3 regions of the Janthinobacterium rivuli genome follow, and region 1 is predicted to be linked to each of the others. Evidence: predicted binding sites of a transcription regulator. Region 1 holds the regulator's gene; each other region holds the start of a gene.
The links. The regulator LexA, encoded in region 1, represses DNA repair genes until DNA is damaged. The targets are predictions, from matches to a motif close to ACTGTATNNNNATACAGT.
Positions count from the first base shown of each region.

Region 2: imuA (translesion DNA synthesis-associated protein ImuA) is a predicted target of LexA. The motif match lies at 3,219-3,236, and genes of this name have one in related genera.
Region 3: recA (recombinase RecA) is a predicted target of LexA. The motif match lies at 2,019-2,036, and genes of this name have one in related genera.

Region 1 is NZ_CP121464.1:5,016,097-5,021,670, forward strand. It holds gene rplI (50S ribosomal protein L9) at 1-99, opposite strand, end outside; gene rpsR (30S ribosomal protein S18) at 127-417, opposite strand; gene priB (primosomal replication protein N) at 443-742, opposite strand; gene rpsF (30S ribosomal protein S6) at 763-1,152, opposite strand; gene lexA (transcriptional repressor LexA) at 1,428-2,063, shown strand; gene P9875_RS22755 (tetratricopeptide repeat protein) at 2,136-2,909, opposite strand; gene P9875_RS22760 (cystathionine gamma-synthase family protein) at 2,989-4,233, opposite strand; gene purF (amidophosphoribosyltransferase) at 4,383-5,574, opposite strand, start outside.
Region 2 is NZ_CP121464.1:5,157,457-5,163,030, forward strand. It holds gene P9875_RS23340 (alpha/beta hydrolase family protein) at 1-220, opposite strand, end outside; gene P9875_RS23345 (glutathione S-transferase N-terminal domain-containing protein) at 290-994, opposite strand; gene P9875_RS23350 (Y-family DNA polymerase) at 1,071-2,558, opposite strand; gene imuA (translesion DNA synthesis-associated protein ImuA) at 2,488-3,198, opposite strand; gene P9875_RS23360 (putative Na+/H+ antiporter) at 3,405-4,670, shown strand; gene P9875_RS23365 (GNAT family N-acetyltransferase) at 4,723-5,574, opposite strand, start outside.
Region 3 is NZ_CP121464.1:6,027,438-6,033,011, reverse strand. It holds gene P9875_RS27375 (sensor histidine kinase) at 1-1,154, opposite strand, end outside; gene P9875_RS27370 (response regulator) at 1,151-1,885, opposite strand; gene recA (recombinase RecA) at 2,140-3,243, shown strand; gene recX (recombination regulator RecX) at 3,447-3,902, shown strand; gene P9875_RS27355 (class I SAM-dependent methyltransferase) at 4,051-5,574, shown strand, end outside.

The DNA of each region.
Region 1 (5,574 bases):
TTGCGGGATCAGGAAGTTACGTGCGTAACCGTCTTTGACTTTGACGACTTCGCCGAGGTTACCGACGTTAACAACTTTTTCTAACAGAATGATTTGCATAGTTCTTCTCCAGGAATATCTGACCGATTAAGCGTGGTGCAGATCGGTGTATGGCAGCAGCGCGAGGAAGCGAGCGCGCTTGATTGCGGTGTCAACTTGGCGCTGGTAGTGCGCTTTGGTACCGGTCAGGCGTGCTGGCATGATCTTGCCGTTTTCTTGGACGAAGTCTTTCAGCGTGTCGACGTCTTTGTAGTCGACTTGCTCAACGTGAGCTGCGGTGAAGCGGCAGAACTTCTTGCGTTTGAACAACGGGTTTTGCTGTTTGCGTTTTTCTTTAAGCTTGAGCTTATTTTTGTCGAACTTTTTACCGAATGCCATGTCAGGCTCCTGTATCTAAAATGCGCTAGTCAGAATTGACTGCACTAAAATCAATGATGTGAAACACCAAACTCTTGCTGTTGCGGCTCTTCCTGGCCAGGAAACCCGTGAACTGATACACCCCGCCCAAGCTTGCCTGGCTGAACCGGCCTGAGATTTCGCCAGCGGCTAGCGCGGCAACATCAAACTCGGTCAAACGGGCAATCCCTGCTTCCATCTGCTGCGAACTGTGTTGCAATACTGCATTCACAATCGGCAGCCCTGCCGGGGTATAGCGCAATATTTCGCGCTCGGCAATGATGGCGGTGACTTGTAGCTGGTTCAGCGCACGATCCTGGTCAAGAATTAAGCTGCTGCTGCGGCTGGAGCGGCTGCTGGTGCTTCGGTGCGGTGGCTTTTGGCCGCGTCTTCGCGTTGTACCGATTTCATCATCGGCGAAGGAGCTGTTTCAGCTTTCTTCATTTTAACGGTCAGGTGACGCAACACGGCATCATTGAATTTGAATGCTGTTTCCAACTCGACCAGGGTCTCGTTGTCGCATTCGATGTTCAGGCAGATGTAGTGTGCTTTAGGCAGCTTTTGGATCGAGTAAGCCATTTGACGGCGGCCCCAATCTTCCACGCGGTGAACCGAACCGCCGCGGGTGGTTACGCTGGCTTTGTAGCGTTCGATCATCGCGGGCACTTGCTCGCTTTGGTCCGGATGGACGATAAAGACTATTTCATAATGACGCATGCAAACTCCTTCAGGTCGGATTGATAATCGCCCACCCCGGCGTCAAGACGGGTGTGGGAAGGTCAGCCGAAGATTATAACCGCCTTTTGCAAACGTTTCAATCATTCCTTCCATCAGCGTCCGAAAAGACCGTGCGCCAGCGTGCTTTCCGCCCATGGCCGACTATTTCTTGCGAAATTCGCCGAAAACACGGAAATCCCCTTGCATAGTGGACGATACTGTACAAAAATACAGACTGTTCATATAGACAGCATTTTAGTATGCACCCACCGCTCATGATCAAGCTGACAGCACGACAAGAACAAATCCTGAACCTGATCAAGGACGCGATTGAAAACACGGGCTTTCCTCCCACCCGTGCCGAAATCGCCAATGAACTGGGTTTCAAATCGGCCAATGCGGCCGAAGAGCATTTGCAGGCCCTGGCCCGCAAGGGCGCGATCGAGATTTCGCCCGGTACCTCGCGCGGCATTCGCCTGATCGGCGCGGCCGCCGAAGCGGCGCCCTCGAAAGTGCCGGCGGCCCTGCTGATGTCGCTGCCGCTGATCGGCCGGGTGGCGGCAGGCTCGCCCATCCTGGCGCAGGAAAACCTGGAAGCGAGCTACAACGTCGACCCGGCCCTGTTCTCGGCCAAGCCCGACTTCCTGCTGAAGGTACGCGGCTGGTCCATGCGCGACGCCGGCATCATGGATGGCGATTTACTGGCCGTCAAAAAGGTCGACAGCGCCAAGAACGGCCAGATCGTCGTCGCCCGCATCGGCGACGAAGTCACCGTCAAGCGCTACAAGAAAACGGGTTCCGTCATCGAACTGCTGCCGGAAAACCCGGACTTCAAGGTGATCACCGTATCGCCGGAAGACGAGTTTGCTTTGGAAGGACTGGCCGTCGGACTGATGCGCAGCTGGCATTAAGAGGGAAAGCGCTTGCATCATACCTGCGAGCGCTTAATTCCCCATCCTATTGCGCACATCGGCAAGACTGTCTTACTTGCTTGGCAAAGGACTGGTCACCCATTGCGGCGTGTTCGCGGTACGTGAGCGATTCAGTTCACTCATTTCATTTTCTGTCTGAATTTTTTTATTCTCCGCCAAGAGATACGCCTCTGTTTTGGCGTGCCACTCATCGCGCTGCGCCAAGATATTTTTTGCCAGCTCACGCCCTTCGGCACTCACCCTCGCATAGGCTGCATCCATGCGCAGCTTGGCCTTTTCAAATTCCTGCTCATTCATCAATGCCTCAATAGCAGATGGAATAGCTTTTCCAGGCGGCAAAGAAGCATTCAGGTTACTGACAAAGTTGTTATAGCACGTCATCCAGGCATCAACACTCTCGGCTACATCCCTGATCTGACGCTTGGTTTTGGAGAACTCAGGGATCACCGGAGTGACACACTTGCTCTTACTCAGGGCAACATCCTCGCCAGCATATGCGTTGACATAGTAATCAATATCGCCTTTTCGCGCGACACGGTTAGCCATAAGGGCAAGCGCGGCTTCGGCATTCTTGTTGCCCGCCTTGGATGCCTGCCCAAACCATTGGCCGGCTTGCGCGGCATCAACGCCCACCCCTTCACCATACAGATACATCTCACCCAAATGAAATTGAGCCTCGGCATTCCCAGCCTGAGCCAGCTTCTTGTACAAATCCAAGGCTTGCGGATAAGCCTTGGATTGCAAGAATTTATTCGCATCCGTCAGGTCATCAGCATATACTGCGCAAGAAAATAATAAAAAAACACTCAATACAATTTTTTTCATTCTCACTCTCCAATTAAGAAATAGATACATATGCTTTAATTACACTTAAATGTAATCTTTTTCTCGGAAAAGTGAAACCTTATTCTTCTTTCAATGCTTGCTTGAAGTCACTCAGCAGATCGGCCTCATCCTCGATACCCACCGACACGCGGATCAGCGATTCGGCAATGCCCATGCTGGCGCGGCGCTCGGCGCCCATCTCATAGAAAATCGTGTGGGCGACGGGAATGACGAGGGTGCGCGTGTCGCCCAGATTGCTCGCTGGAATAGCCAGATTGAGACGATTGAGGAAATCGAAGCAATCGATGCCATCCTTCAGCTCAAAGCTGAACAGCGAACCATAGCTGCGGAACAAGTCGGTGGCCAGCGCGTGCTGCGGGTGCGACGCCAGCCCTGGGTAATGCACTGCCGCCACGCGTGGGTCGGCGGCAAGCATGGTGGCCAGCGCCAGGGCGTTCGAGCAGGTGCGGTCCATGCGCAAGGCCATGGTTTCCGCGCCGACGGCAATATGGTGCGCCGCTTCCGGCCCCAGCGAGGCGCCGAAGTCGCGCAAGGCCTTGGCGCGGATTTGCGCGATGCCCCATTGCGCGGGCGCCGCCTTTTTGTAATTCTCAAAGATATTCGGATATTGCGTCCAGTCGAACACGCCCGTGTCCGTCAAGCTGCCGCCCAAGGCATTGCCGTGGCCGCCGATGGATTTCGTCAAGGCATTGACCACCAGGCCCGCGCCCACGGCTTTCGGGCGGAACAGGTAAGGCGTCGTCATGGTGTTGTCGACGATGTACAAAATGCCCTTCTCGCGGCACAAGTCACCGATTTTTGCCAGGTCGGCGATTTGCGTGCGCGGGTTGGCGATGGTTTCCACAAAGACGATGCGCGTGGCCGGCGTGATGGCCGCCGCCACGTTGGCGACATCGGTGGCGTCGACGAACGATACGCCGATGCCCTGCCCCGTCACCGTTTGCCACAGGCTGTTGGTGTTGCCAAACAAAAAGGCCGACGACACGACATGGTCGCCTGCGCGCAGCAAGGATTGCACCACGGCGCCGATGGCGCCCATGCCGGTGGCGAAGCACAAGGTCGCCACGCCGTCTTCCATCTTGTTGACCTTGTCTTCCAGCGCGGAGACAGTCGGATTGCCCTGGCGTCCGTAGCGGAAACCCGGCTCCTTGCCCTGGAACACGGAAGCGAGCTGGCGCGCATCGGCGTAACCGAAGGCAACGGAAGTGTGCACGGGCTTGTGCAGGGAACCGTGCTCAATGCCCTTGCGGCGGTCGTTATGCAGGATGGTGGTGGTAAAGCCGTAGGTTTTTTTGGTGGTCATGGTGAGAATTCCGAATATTCGATTTGCCGCGTAACCCCAAGGCAAATGCTGGGGTCAGTCCCTCCGGGATCGGAATGCGCACCACTGGCGCGCATTCCCCCGACGGGTCTGACCCCGAAAAAAAGCCCGGCATCGGCCGGGCAGGTTACTTATGCTTCTGTCGTCGCCAGGTTCAGGTTCAACTGGGAACGCGGCGTATCTTCGGGCGCTGCCGCCTTCGGATGGTGGCGCGCATACTCCAGGCGGTCCAGGTATTCCTGCGACACGTCGCCCGTCACGTACACGCCATCGAAGCACGACGCCTCGAAGTTGGTGAGCGCAGGATTGACGTCGGCGATCGCCTGCTTCAGCGCGCCGATATCCTGGTAGACCAGGTAGTCGGCCGTAATTTCGCGGCACACTTCTTCCGTCGTGCGGCCGTAGGCGATCAGTTCGTCGCGCGTCGGCATGTCGATGCCGTACACGTTCGGGTAAATCACCGGAGGCGCTGCCGAGGCGAAGATGACTTTCGTCGCGCCCGCTTCACGCGCCATCTGCACGATTTCACGGCTGGTGGTGCCGCGCACGATGGAATCGTCGACCAGCAGCACCACTTTATCCTTGAATTCGGACGGGATCGCGTTGAGCTTCTGGCGCACGGATTTCTTGCGCGCCGCCTGGCCCGGCATGATGAAGGTGCGGCCGATGTAGCGGTTCTTGATGAAGCCTTCGCGGTACTCGATGTTGAGCGCCATGGCCAGCTGGATGGCGGCCGGACGCGAGGAATCGGGAATCGGCATGACCACGTCGATATGCACGCCTGGTAACTCGGCACGGATCTTTTCGGCCAGGTATTCGCCCATTTTCAGGCGCGTGGCGTACACGGAGGCGCCGTCGATGACGGAGTCGGGACGGGCCAGGTAGACGAATTCGAACACGCACGGGTTCAGGCTGGCGTTGTCGGCGCACTGGGCGCTGTGCAATTTCTTGTCGGCATCGATGAACACGGCTTCGCCGGGACCGATGTCACGCACGAAGCGGAAGCCCATGCCTTCCAGGGCGACGGATTCGGAAGCGATCAGGTATTCGGGACCTTGCTCCGTTTCATTGATGCCCAGGCACAGCGGACGGATGCCGTGCGGATCGCGGAAGGCCAGCAAGCCCACGCCGGCGATTTGCGCCACGGCAGCATAACCGCCCTTGACGCGGCGGTTCAGCACGGTCACGGCCTTGAAGATGGCTTCCGGGTCCAGGTTCAGGCCCGTCGTCGCTTCCTGGATTTCATGCGCCAGCACGTTGAGCAGCACTTCCGAGTCGGAATCGGTATTGATGTGGCGGCGGTCGTTCTTGAACATTTCCAGC
Region 2 (5,574 bases), 140 kb from region 1:
CGCCCTCGCTGGCGCCCAGTCCCGTGAAGTCGAAGCGCAGCACGGCGATGCCGTGTTCCGTCAAGCCTTGCGCGATGCGCCGCGCGGCCAGCACGTCCTTGCCGCAAGTAAAACAGTGGGCGAACAGCGCGTAGGCGCGGATGGCGCCGTCGGGCGCATCGAGGCGCGCCGCCAGCACATGGCCATGCGCACCGGGAAAATCTTGCCGGGTGGATTTCATTGTCTCAGATCAAAGCTGCCGCGCAGGGCGGCCGATGGCGCATTGTAGCGCCGTCCGGCCACGGCTGTTTTAGCCACGCGATGGGATGTCGACACCCTTGATGACGGCAGGCCGGGCCAGGAAAACATCCAGCACGCGCTGCACGTTCGGGAAATTGCCAAAACCGACGAGGTCGCCTGCGCCATAGAAACCCACCAGGCAGCGCACCCACGGGAAGATGGCGATGTCGGCAATCGTGTACTGCTCGCCCATGATCCAGTCGCGGCCCTGCAGGCGCTGCTCGAGCACGCCCAGCAGGCGCTTGGCTTCGCCAAGATAGCGCTCGAGCGGACGCTTGTCTTCGTAGTCCTTGCCGGCGAATTTGTGGAAGAAGCCCACCTGGCCAAACATGGGGCCGATACCGCCCATCTGGAACATCAGCCATTGGATCGTTTCATAGCGCAGGCCCGCGTCCTGCGGGATGAACTTGCCCGTCTTTTCTGCCAGGTACAGCAGGATGGCGCCCGACTCGAACAGGGCCAGCGGTTTGCCATCGGGACCGTCCGGGTCGAGGATGGCGGGAATCTTGTTGTTCGGATTGAGGGACAGGAAGGCGGGCGACAGCTGGTCGTTCTGCTCGAAGCTGACCAGGTGCGGCTCGTACGCCAGGCCCAGCTCTTCCAGCAGGATGGAAACCTTGATGCCGTTCGGCGTGGGCAGCGAATACAGCTGCAGGCGCTCGGGATGCAGTGCAGGCCATTTTTGGGTAATGGGGAAGTCGGAAAGTTGGGACATAGAAATCCTTATTGAAGTGGTTGACGCGGCGCAAGCAAGTATAGCCAAGCATGGCAATTTCAGCAGGACAGCGCATTTAGCCAAACAAGCCATGCAAAAACCAGCGCGGCGCGGCGTCTTCCGCGCTGCCGGCGATGCGTTCGCGGTAGACCCAGTAATGGGCGTGGTCGAGGCCTTCGGCAATAAAATAATCGCGCGCCTGCGACTGGCCCCACCAGCCCGCTTCGATGCGCTCGGCAACGGACACCATTTTCAGGGGCGAGCCATAAAACGGCCGGTGCTCGCGCATCAAGAGGGCGATGGGCTGGGCCAGCAGCCAGCCGGGACGGGGCATGCCGGGCAAGCCGGGCGGCAAGTCGGGCACCGTGTTCCTGCCGCCTGGCTTGGCCGGCAGCGGCAGCCACTGGTTGGCCGCTTCGGGGCGGTAATCGGCGCGCGGCGCGGCCTGCAAGACATTGTCGCTCCCCAGGCGCGCCACCAGCAATTCCAGCAAGCGCTGGCGCTCCTGCGGCGTGCCGCCCGGCTCGGGGAACAGGCTGTCGCTGGGCGGCGCCATCGGCTGCACCTGCAGCGCTTCCAGGGTCAGGCCGATCACGGGCGCCTCCAGCGCCAGCTGCGCCAGGCGCTCCTTGAGCAAGCGCACCAGGTGCTCGTCGCGCCAGACGGCCTCGCCCAGCGCCAGGTCGATGACGGTGGGCGGGCGCGCCACCCTGCCCCGCTCGTGCGCCAGCAGCAGCTGTATGCGTTCGACGGCGAATTGCCGCGCGCATAGCCAGCCCGTCATTTGCTGCAGCAGGCGGCGCGCGCCGAACAGCAGCGCGTCGGCCTGCTCCACGCGGTCGAACAATTCCAGGCTGGCGCGGAACGTGGGCGGCGCCTCAATCCACACGAACAGTTCCGTGCTGTGGCCATGCGCGTCGTCGAGCATGGCCAGCAAAGCCCCGCCGCAGCGGCGCTGCAAGCCGGGCCGGGGCAAGTGGCGCAGCTGCCCCAGGGTGCGGCAACCGATGCCCTCAAACCAGTCCAGGTAAGGGCGCGCGGGCGGCAGCAGAGCGCACGGCAGGCGGTCGAGGCGGCGGGTGAGGCTTTCCATGCCAAGCACGCGGCGCCGGCGCGTGCCGGCGCGCGCCAGCAGCCAGGCGCCGCGCGCCGTGGGAGCGCACGACAGCTGGGCCGTGTAGCCAAGCGCGCGCAAGCTGGCCGCGATCTGCCGGCACAGGGCGCGCACGCCGCCAAACAGGCGCAGGCTGGCGCCCGCGTCGACGAGCAGGGTCGCTTCCTCGCCCTGCGCCACCAGCGGCGAATATTGCAGCAGCGCCAGCGCCACCGCTTGCAAGGCTTGCGCTTCCAGTTCAAGCGAGCGCTCGTGCAGGCGCGCCTGCGGCGCCAGCATCAACGCACCGGCGCGGCGCATGCCCGGCTTGATGCCGGCGGCCAGCGCCAGCGGCGACACGGCCATCACTTGCTCCTGCTCCAGCACTACGCCCAGATGGTCAGCCGACCAGCGCGGGCAAAACACTTCGAGCGGGAGCCGGGGCAGGCACAGGCCGATCCAGAGTCGCATGGCGTGGCAATAATGAAGGTGGTTGCAGGGGCAGGAACAGGGGCGCGTCGCGCTGCGGTCCCCGGCGCTTGATGAAGCCGATCTCGATGCCGCCGGCGGCCGGGCGCACGGACAGGCGCAGCGGCGCCGGCGACGCATCCTGCGCGCCGTGCAGCGGGCGCAGCATGCAAAACAGGGTGTTGCCGCCTTGCGCGGCCAGGTGCAGGCGGCGCAGGCTGTCGGCGCGCACGTGCTGCTGCCAGAACAGCAAGGCGCCGCAACTGCCGCTGCGCAAGATATTTTCAGCCGCCCACAGGGCATCCTTGCTGCTGGCGCTTTTGAGCCACAGCAGCTGCGACGGCGCCAGTCCCTGCGCGGCCAGGGCCAGCGCCTGCGGCGGATGGGGCGGCTGCAGCAGCACGATGGGCAAGCCCTGCAGTTGCGCCAGCGCGGGCGCCAGCAGGCGCAATTCGCCGCTGCCCGGCTGCTGCACCAGCAGGTCGATGAGACTGCCGCTGGGCCAGCCGCCGCCGGGCAGCTGCGCGGACAGGGCGGCAAAGCCCGTGTCCAGGCAGCGCGTGGCGCCCTGCCCCAGCTGCGATGCGCGCCATAAAGACGGGTGCAAGGCTTCCGGCGAGGCCATCAATTGAGAATGTTGCATCATTGAATAGATAGATGAATACTGTATGCATATACAGTACTATCCAGCCCCGTTTTTGGCAAGGTTTATCTCACTGCCGCAACCGCAGGGGCCGCTCCGCCATGTCCGAAAAACCCCGTTTTTGGCATCGATTGCTGTACCATAAGCACTCTCCTTACCGCTCGGCAATGCACCGGGCGGCTTCCTCCGTCCATAAGGAAACGCATTTGACCACCATCCAAATCATCAGCGCCATCGTCTTCGGCCTTGCGCTCATCCACACTTTTGCCGCCAAGTCGTTTGAAACCTTGTCGCGGCGCCATCCCCGCCATGCGGGCCTGCTGCATTTGCTGGGCGAAGTGGAAGTCGTGTTCGGCTTCTGGGCCTTCATCCTGATCATCATCATGGCCTTTGTCTCGGGCAGCGATGCGGCCATCGAGTATGCCGAGTCGCGCCATTACACGGAGCCGCTGTTCGTCTTTGTCGTCATGGTCGTGGCCGCCTCGCGCCCCGTGCTCGACGCCGTGCAGCGCCTGTTGAAAAGCGTGGCGCGCGTGATGCCGCTGCGCACGGAACTGGCCCTCGTCTGGCTGGGCCTGGCGCTCGTGCCCTTGACGGGCTCATTGATCACGGAACCGGCCGCCATGACCCTGGCGGCGCTGATGCTGGCGCCGCAAATCTTTCGCCCGGGCATTCCTGAATGGCTGAAATACGGCGCCTTGGGCGTGCTGTTCGTCAACGTTTCCATCGGCGGCACCCTCACTTCGTACGCGGCGCCGCCCGTGCTGATGGTGGCCACCACGTGGAACTGGGACAGCGCCTACATGGCCAGCCATTTCGGCTGGAAGGCCGCCATCGCCGTGCTCGTCAACGCCACGGGCGTGAGCATCCTGCTGCGCAAATACCTGCACAGCAACACTTCCGACATCAAGCCGAAAGCGGGCGAGGTGGAAGCGCCGAAAGTACCGCTGGCCGTCAGCCTGGTGCACATGATCGTGCTGGCCGGCGTGGTGACCCTGGCGCACCATCCCGTGCTGTTCATCGGCCTGTTCCTGTTCTTCCTCGGCTTCGTGCAGGCGTATGAGCGCTATCAAAGCCCGCTGATCCTCAAGGAAGGCTTGCTGGTCGGCTTCTTCCTGGGCGGCCTGGTGGTACTGGGCGGCATGCAGCAATGGTGGTTGCAGCCCATCGTTTCCAGCCTGAAGCCGCTGGCCCTGTTCTTCGGCGCCCTGGGCTTGACGGCGATTACCGACAATGCGGCCCTCACTTACCTCGGTTCACTGATCGTCGGCATGACGGACGAAGCGAAATACATGCTGATGGCCGGCGCCGTGGCCGGTGGCGGCCTGACCGTCATCGCCAATGCGCCGAACCCGGCCGGCGTGGCCCTGCTGCGCCGCGGTTTCAAGGATGAATCGATCGGCGCCGTCGGCCTGCTGGCCGGCGCCCTGCTGCCAACGGCCGTGTCTGCCGTAGCCTTCCTGGCCCTGTAAGCTGCATCACGGGGCGGCTGCCGGCCGCCCCGTTACCCTTCAGCATCCTTCCTCAGCTACCCTCATACACAAGAAAATGCAGCCGGTCATAGAACAGGCTGTAGGCGTAGTCGAACGTGCCCACGCTGCGAAACCCCTTGTGCAGATACACTTGCAGCGCTTCGCTCTTTTCCCACACCGTCAGGGTGATGCGCGCACAGCCTTTGCGGCTGGCCAGGTCGCGGATTTCATGGAACATTTGCCGGAACAAGCCTTGGCCCCGGTATTTCTCGTCGATGGCCAGGCTGCTGACGAAACAGTCGTCGGCGCGCGCATGCGCGAGCACGAAGGCGTCATACGCATCGTCAAGCGCCTTCATGTCGTCGCGATAATATGACACGGCGCCGCAGGCCTGGAACTCGTCCATCGTCGCGGCCGTGAAGAAGCCAATGAAACGCCCGTCCTCGTCATGCAGGCCGTGGATGTGTTCCAGATACGGGTCGATATTTTGCCGCCGCTGCAATTCGACGAACTGCAGATTGAGTTTGTTGCCGAACGAGCAGTATTCAAGGTAGCTGGTGGCAAACAGCAGTTTCGCCATGCGGTTCTTCGTCTCGTCATCCAGCAGTTCGCCCGGCACCAGCGTGAGCGGCGCATGCGACAGCAAGTCCGCCTGCGCCTCGTCGCCTGGCGGGGGCGCATCGCCGACGGCCGGCATGCGGCTGCCGTGGCGGCCCACCGTCGGGCGCCAGAAATTGCCGGCGGTAATCTGCTGCGAACGGTGGGCCAGCAGGTAGCGGCAAAAGACGGCATTCACGCGGTCCAGCTGCGGGTCGTCCGACAGCACCGAGTAATAGTGAAAATGATCGATGTCGGCCCGCAGCTGGGCCGCATACGCCATGCGCGGCACTTCCTCGATGTCGAA
Region 3 (5,574 bases), 1.0 Mb from region 1:
CCGGAAATCATGATCGAATACGCGGGCTGCTCGAAGCCCAGGTCGATATGCTGGGCAAACGACGCTTGCACCCAGTCCTGCACCACGCCGCGCGCCAGTTCGCTCAGCTCGATTGGCTCGAACGCCGTGCCCGCCTGCGGCTGGTTTTCCGCGCGCGCCAGGGCCAGCAGCTGGTTGACCAGGCGCGTGGCCGCTTCCGAGCTTTTCGCCAGTTGCAGCAGCGAGCGGTGGATTTCGTCGTGGTCGGTCTGGCGCAGGGCCAGCTCGGACTGCATGCGCATGCCGGCCAGCGGCGTCTTCATCTGGTGCGCGGCATCGGCGATGAAGCGTTTCTGCATGTCGATCGACAGCGACAGCCGCGCCAGCATTTCGTTGAGGGAACCGACCAGCGGCGTGATTTCCTCGGGCACCTGGCCCGATTCGATGGGCGATAAATCGTCGGGCGGCCGGGCGCGTATGCGCTCCTGCAACTGCGCCAGCGGCGACAGGCCGCGCGCCAGGGCAAACCAGACCAGGGCCAGGATCACGGGCAGGATGATGAACTGCGGCAAGATCACGCCCTTGATGATTTCATTGGCCAGCTGGGCGCGCTTTTCCAAGGTTTCCGCCACTTGCACCAGTGCGCGGCTGGGCTCGTCGTCGTTGCTGGACGGAATGTCGAGATAGCTGAACGCTACGCGCACGGGCGCGCCATGGATGGTGTCGTTGCGAAACAGCACCATGCCGCTGCGGTATTTGTCGGCGTCCTGCGGCGGCGGCAAATCGCGGTCGCCGTCGATGTATTCGCCGCGCGGCCCCACCACCAGGTAATACAGGGTGTCGATATCGTCGCCGCGCAGGAAGTCGCGGCCGCTATTATTACTGCTCTTTTCCGGCACGCGGCGCAGCATGGCGCCGTCGGCCTGCTTGACCTGCTGCGTGAGCACGGTCACGCTGTCTTCCAGCGCATGGTCGAACGGCTGATTGGCGATGCCCTTGGCCACCAGATAGGTGATGGCGATGCTCATCGGCCACAGCAGCAGCAAGGGCGCCAGCATCCAGTCGAGGATTTCGCCGAACAGCGAATGCTCGATGGTGTCGTCCTGTTCCGTGGTGGGCGGCTCGAACCAGTCGTCGTCGTCCGGCTCGTCCGCTGGCGCCTCGCGCGCCTTCACTTGCTGGCGGGTCCGCTGGCCGGGCTTGCCGCCTCGCCCGCTTCGGCGTTCAGGCGCGCCGCTTCCGAGTATTTTTCCAGACAATAGCCGAGGCCGCGCACGGTGGCGATGCGCACGCCGCCCACCTCGATTTTCTTGCGCAGGCGGTGCACATACACTTCGATGGCGTTGTTCGACACTTCTTCGCCCCATTCGCACAGGTGGTCGACCAGCTGCTCTTTCGAGACGAGGCGGCCGGTGCGGCCCAGCAAGATTTCCAGCAAGCCCAGTTCGCGCGCCGACAGGTCGAGCATCTGGTCATTGATGTAGGCGCTGCGCCCCACCTGGTCGTAGCTGAGGGGGCCGTGCTTGATGATGGTGGCGCCGCCGCCGGCGCCGCGGCGCGTCAGGGCGCGCACTCTTGCCTCCAGTTCCGACAGGGCGAACGGCTTGGCCATATAATCATCGGCACCGAGGTCAAGGCCATTCACGCGTTGCTCGATGGAATCGGCGGCCGTCAGGATCAGCACGGGCAGCAGCGAGGCGCGCGCGCGCAGGCGACGCAGCACTTCCAGGCCGGACATCTTGGGCAGGCCCAGGTCGAGGATCAGCAAGTCGAATTCCTGGGTGGACAGGGCCGTATCGGCTTCCTGGCCCGTCTTGACGTAGTCGATCGCATAACCGGACTGGCGCAGCGAGCGGGTCAGGCCATCGGCCAGCACGCTGTCATCTTCGGCAAGTAAAATACGCATGGTGCACTTCCTATGCTTGCGGCGGTAGAAGTTTGTATTGTGTTTCATTTTCCGCAAGGTGGCGAGTTTTTGTGAGAAACCAGGCTTGTATTGATCTGTTTCAAAACAAATCCACGTTCCGCTTGCATTGATCACTGTTTTTTTATACAGTACTGTCTGTGTAAAGAATTTAACCCACTGGCGCTATCGCAGGCTGCACGGTTCACGTAGATGCGTCACGTGAATCCGCACCTGTAGAACGGCTGAAAGAACATATGGACGATAAAAAAGCTGTAGTACCCGCATCGGAAAAAGCCAAGGCGCTCGCCGCCGCACTGGCGCAGATCGAGAAGCAGTTTGGCAAAGGTTCGGTCATGCGCATGGATGCCAGCGCACCGATCGAAGAAGTGCAAGTCGTGTCGACCGGTTCGCTCGGCCTCGATATCGCCCTGGGCGTGGGCGGCTTGCCGCGCGGCCGCGTGGTGGAGATCTACGGTCCGGAATCGTCGGGTAAAACCACCCTGACCCTGCAAACCATCGCCGAAATGCAAAAACTGGGCGGCACTTGCGCCTTTATCGATGCCGAGCACGCGCTCGACGTCGGTTACGCGCAAAAGCTGGGCGTGAACCTGCATGAATTGCTGATCTCGCAACCGGACACGGGCGAGCAGGCGCTGGAAATCTGCGACGCCCTCGTGCGTTCGGGCAGTGTCGACCTCGTCGTCATCGACTCCGTGGCCGCACTGACGCCACGCGCCGAGATCGAAGGCGACATGGGCGATTCCCTGCCAGGCCTGCAAGCGCGTCTGATGTCGCAAGCCCTGCGCAAGCTGACCGGTTCCATCAACCGCACGAATACCCTGGTCATCTTCATCAACCAGATCCGCATGAAGATCGGCGTGATGTTCGGCAGCCCGGAAACGACCACCGGCGGTAACGCCCTGAAATTCTACGCCTCCGTGCGCCTGGATATCCGCCGCACCGGCTCGATCAAGTCCGGCGATGAAGTGATCGGTAACGAAACCAAGGTCAAGGTCGTCAAGAACAAGATCGCGCCACCGTTCAAGGAAGCGCACTTCGACATCCTGTACGGCGCCGGCACCTCGCGCGAAGGCGAAATCCTGGACCTGGGTTCGGATGCCAAGATCGTGGAAAAATCCGGTTCGTGGTACAGCTACAACGGCGAACGCATCGGCCAGGGCAAGGACAACGCCCGCGCCTTCCTGCAAGAGCGTCCGGCGCTGGCCCGCGAAATCGAAAACAAGGTCCGCGCGTCGCTGGGCGTGCGCGAACTGCCGCCGCTGGCTGCTGAAAAGCCGGAAAAAGCCGATAAAGCCGCCGACAAGGCTGCCAAGGCTGCGGAAGCCAAGCCAGAGTAGGTCGGATGAGCGCGGCAAAGCCGCGCGTAATCCGACAACACCACAGACGCCAACAATGTTGTCGGATGACGGCCCAATGGGCCTGATCCGAGCTACGCATGGCTTGCTGCAAGGTAGGACCATGATCGCCGTCCCGCGCTGTTGCGCCGGGCGGCGATTGTGTTTGGGTGATGTGATCGTGGAATGAAAGACAAGGTGGGTGTATGGCCGCAGTACAACTAAGCCTGAAGGGCAGGGCGCTCCGCTTTCTGTCGATGCGCGAGCATAGCCGCATGGAATTGCGGCGCAAGCTGCAGCGCCATGCGCAGGAGGGCGATGACGTGGAAGCCTTGCTCGACAGCCTGGAGCAAGCCAACTGGCTGTCGCAGGAGCGCTTTTCCGAGTCGCTGATCCACCGCCGCTCGGCCCGTTTCGGCAACAGCCGCATCATGGCGGAGTTGCAAAGCCATGGCATCGGTGGCGAGGCGCTGCAGGAACTCAAGGCGGGCCTGGCGGAAGGCGAGACCGCGCGCGCGTGCGAAGTGTGGCGCCGCAAATTTGGTGAAGTGGCGCAGGATGCCGAGCAGCGCAACAAGCAGATGCGTTTTTTGATGCAGCGCGGCTTTTCGCAGCGCGCCGTGCAGGTGGCCCTGAAGGGGCTGAATCCCGACGAGGAATAAGGCAGTTCATGGCGGCCCCGCCGTGCCGCCATGAACTGCGCTCTCAAACGCCGTCTGTTTCCCGTATGGCGACGCCGCGCGATCGGGTATGCTGGCGCTCGAACGCTGTGCGATGCGCGCGGCACCACTGATCATGACAGGATGCAAGATGAGCAACTGGAATGCCGGCTATATGGCCGAAATCGCTTATACCTATGGCTATTACGAAGAATTGAATCCCTTGCGCCTGCGGCTGCCCCTGCTGGCCGCCGGCCTTGCCTTGCCGGCCAGCGGCACGGCTTGCGAGCTGGGCTTTGGCCAGGGCATCAGCGCCAACATCCATGCGGCGGCGTCCGCCACGCGCTGGCATGGCAATGATTTCAATCCTTCCCAGGCCGCCTTTGCGCAGGAGCTGGCCAGCGCGGCCGGCGCCGGCGCGCAGTTCACGGACGAATCGTTCGCGCAGTTTTGCCGCCGCGACGACTTGCCCGATTTCGACTTCATCTGCCTGCACGGGATCTGGAGCTGGGTCTCGGCGGACAATCGCGCGCTGATCGTCGACTTCCTGCGGCGCAAGCTGAAAGTCGGCGGTGTCGTCTTCATCAGTTACAACACGCAGCCAGGCTGGGCCGCCATGATGCCGATGCGCGACCTGATGGCCGAACATAGTCGCGTCATGAGTGCCCCGGGCCAGGGCGTGCTGGACAGAGTCGCTGGCGCCATCGATTTCGTCGACAGGATGATTGCCGCGCAACCGCGCTTCCTGGAGGCCAACCCGCTCCTGGCGGACCGCATCGACAAGCTCAAGGCGATGGATGGACATTATCTTGCCCATGAGTATTTCAATGCCGACTGGCAGCCGATGGCCTTTTCCAGCGTCGCGGCCATGCTGGGCGAAGCCAAGCTCGAGTTTGCCGCGTCCGCCACCTATACCGCTCTGGTCGACATGCTGAACCTGACGGCCGAGCACCAGCAATTCCTGGCCGAGATACCCGATCCCACCTTCCGCGAGACGACGCGCGCCTTCCTCGTCAACGAGCAGTTCCGCAAGGATTACTGGGTCAAGGGCGCGCGCAGGCTGACGCCGCTCGCCCAGGCCAGCGCCTTGCGGGCCGTGCGCGTGATGCTGGCCGTGCCGCGCGACGAAGTGGTGTTGAGCGTGCATGGCGTGCTGGGCGACGCCGATATGGATGAGCGCGTGTATGCGCCCGTGCTCGATGCCATGGCCGACCATCGCGTCTATACGATAGGCGAGCTGGAGCAGCAACTGGCGGGCAGCGAAGCCAAGCTGGCCGCCTTGCTGCAGATCATGCTGGTGCTGGTCAGCAAGGGTAACGTGCTGGCTGTCCAGGACGAGGCCGACATCGCCGTGGCGCGGCCGCAGACGGCGCGCCTGAATGCGCACCTGCTGGAACAGGCGCTGGCAAGAACCGATTTGAACATCCTCGCCAGTCCCCTGACGGGCAGCGGCGTGGCTGTACCGCATTTACAACAGCTCTTCCTGTGGGCGAAACTGCAAGGTTGTTCAACGCCGCAAGAATGGGTGCGCGCGACGTGGCCGGTGTTGCTGCGCCTGAACCAGTTGGTGACGAAGGACGGGCAGCCCTTGTTGACGGAAGAGGAAAACCTGGCCGAACTGCTGGCGCACGCACAGCATTTCGCTGCGCGTAACTTGCCCATTTTGCGCATACTG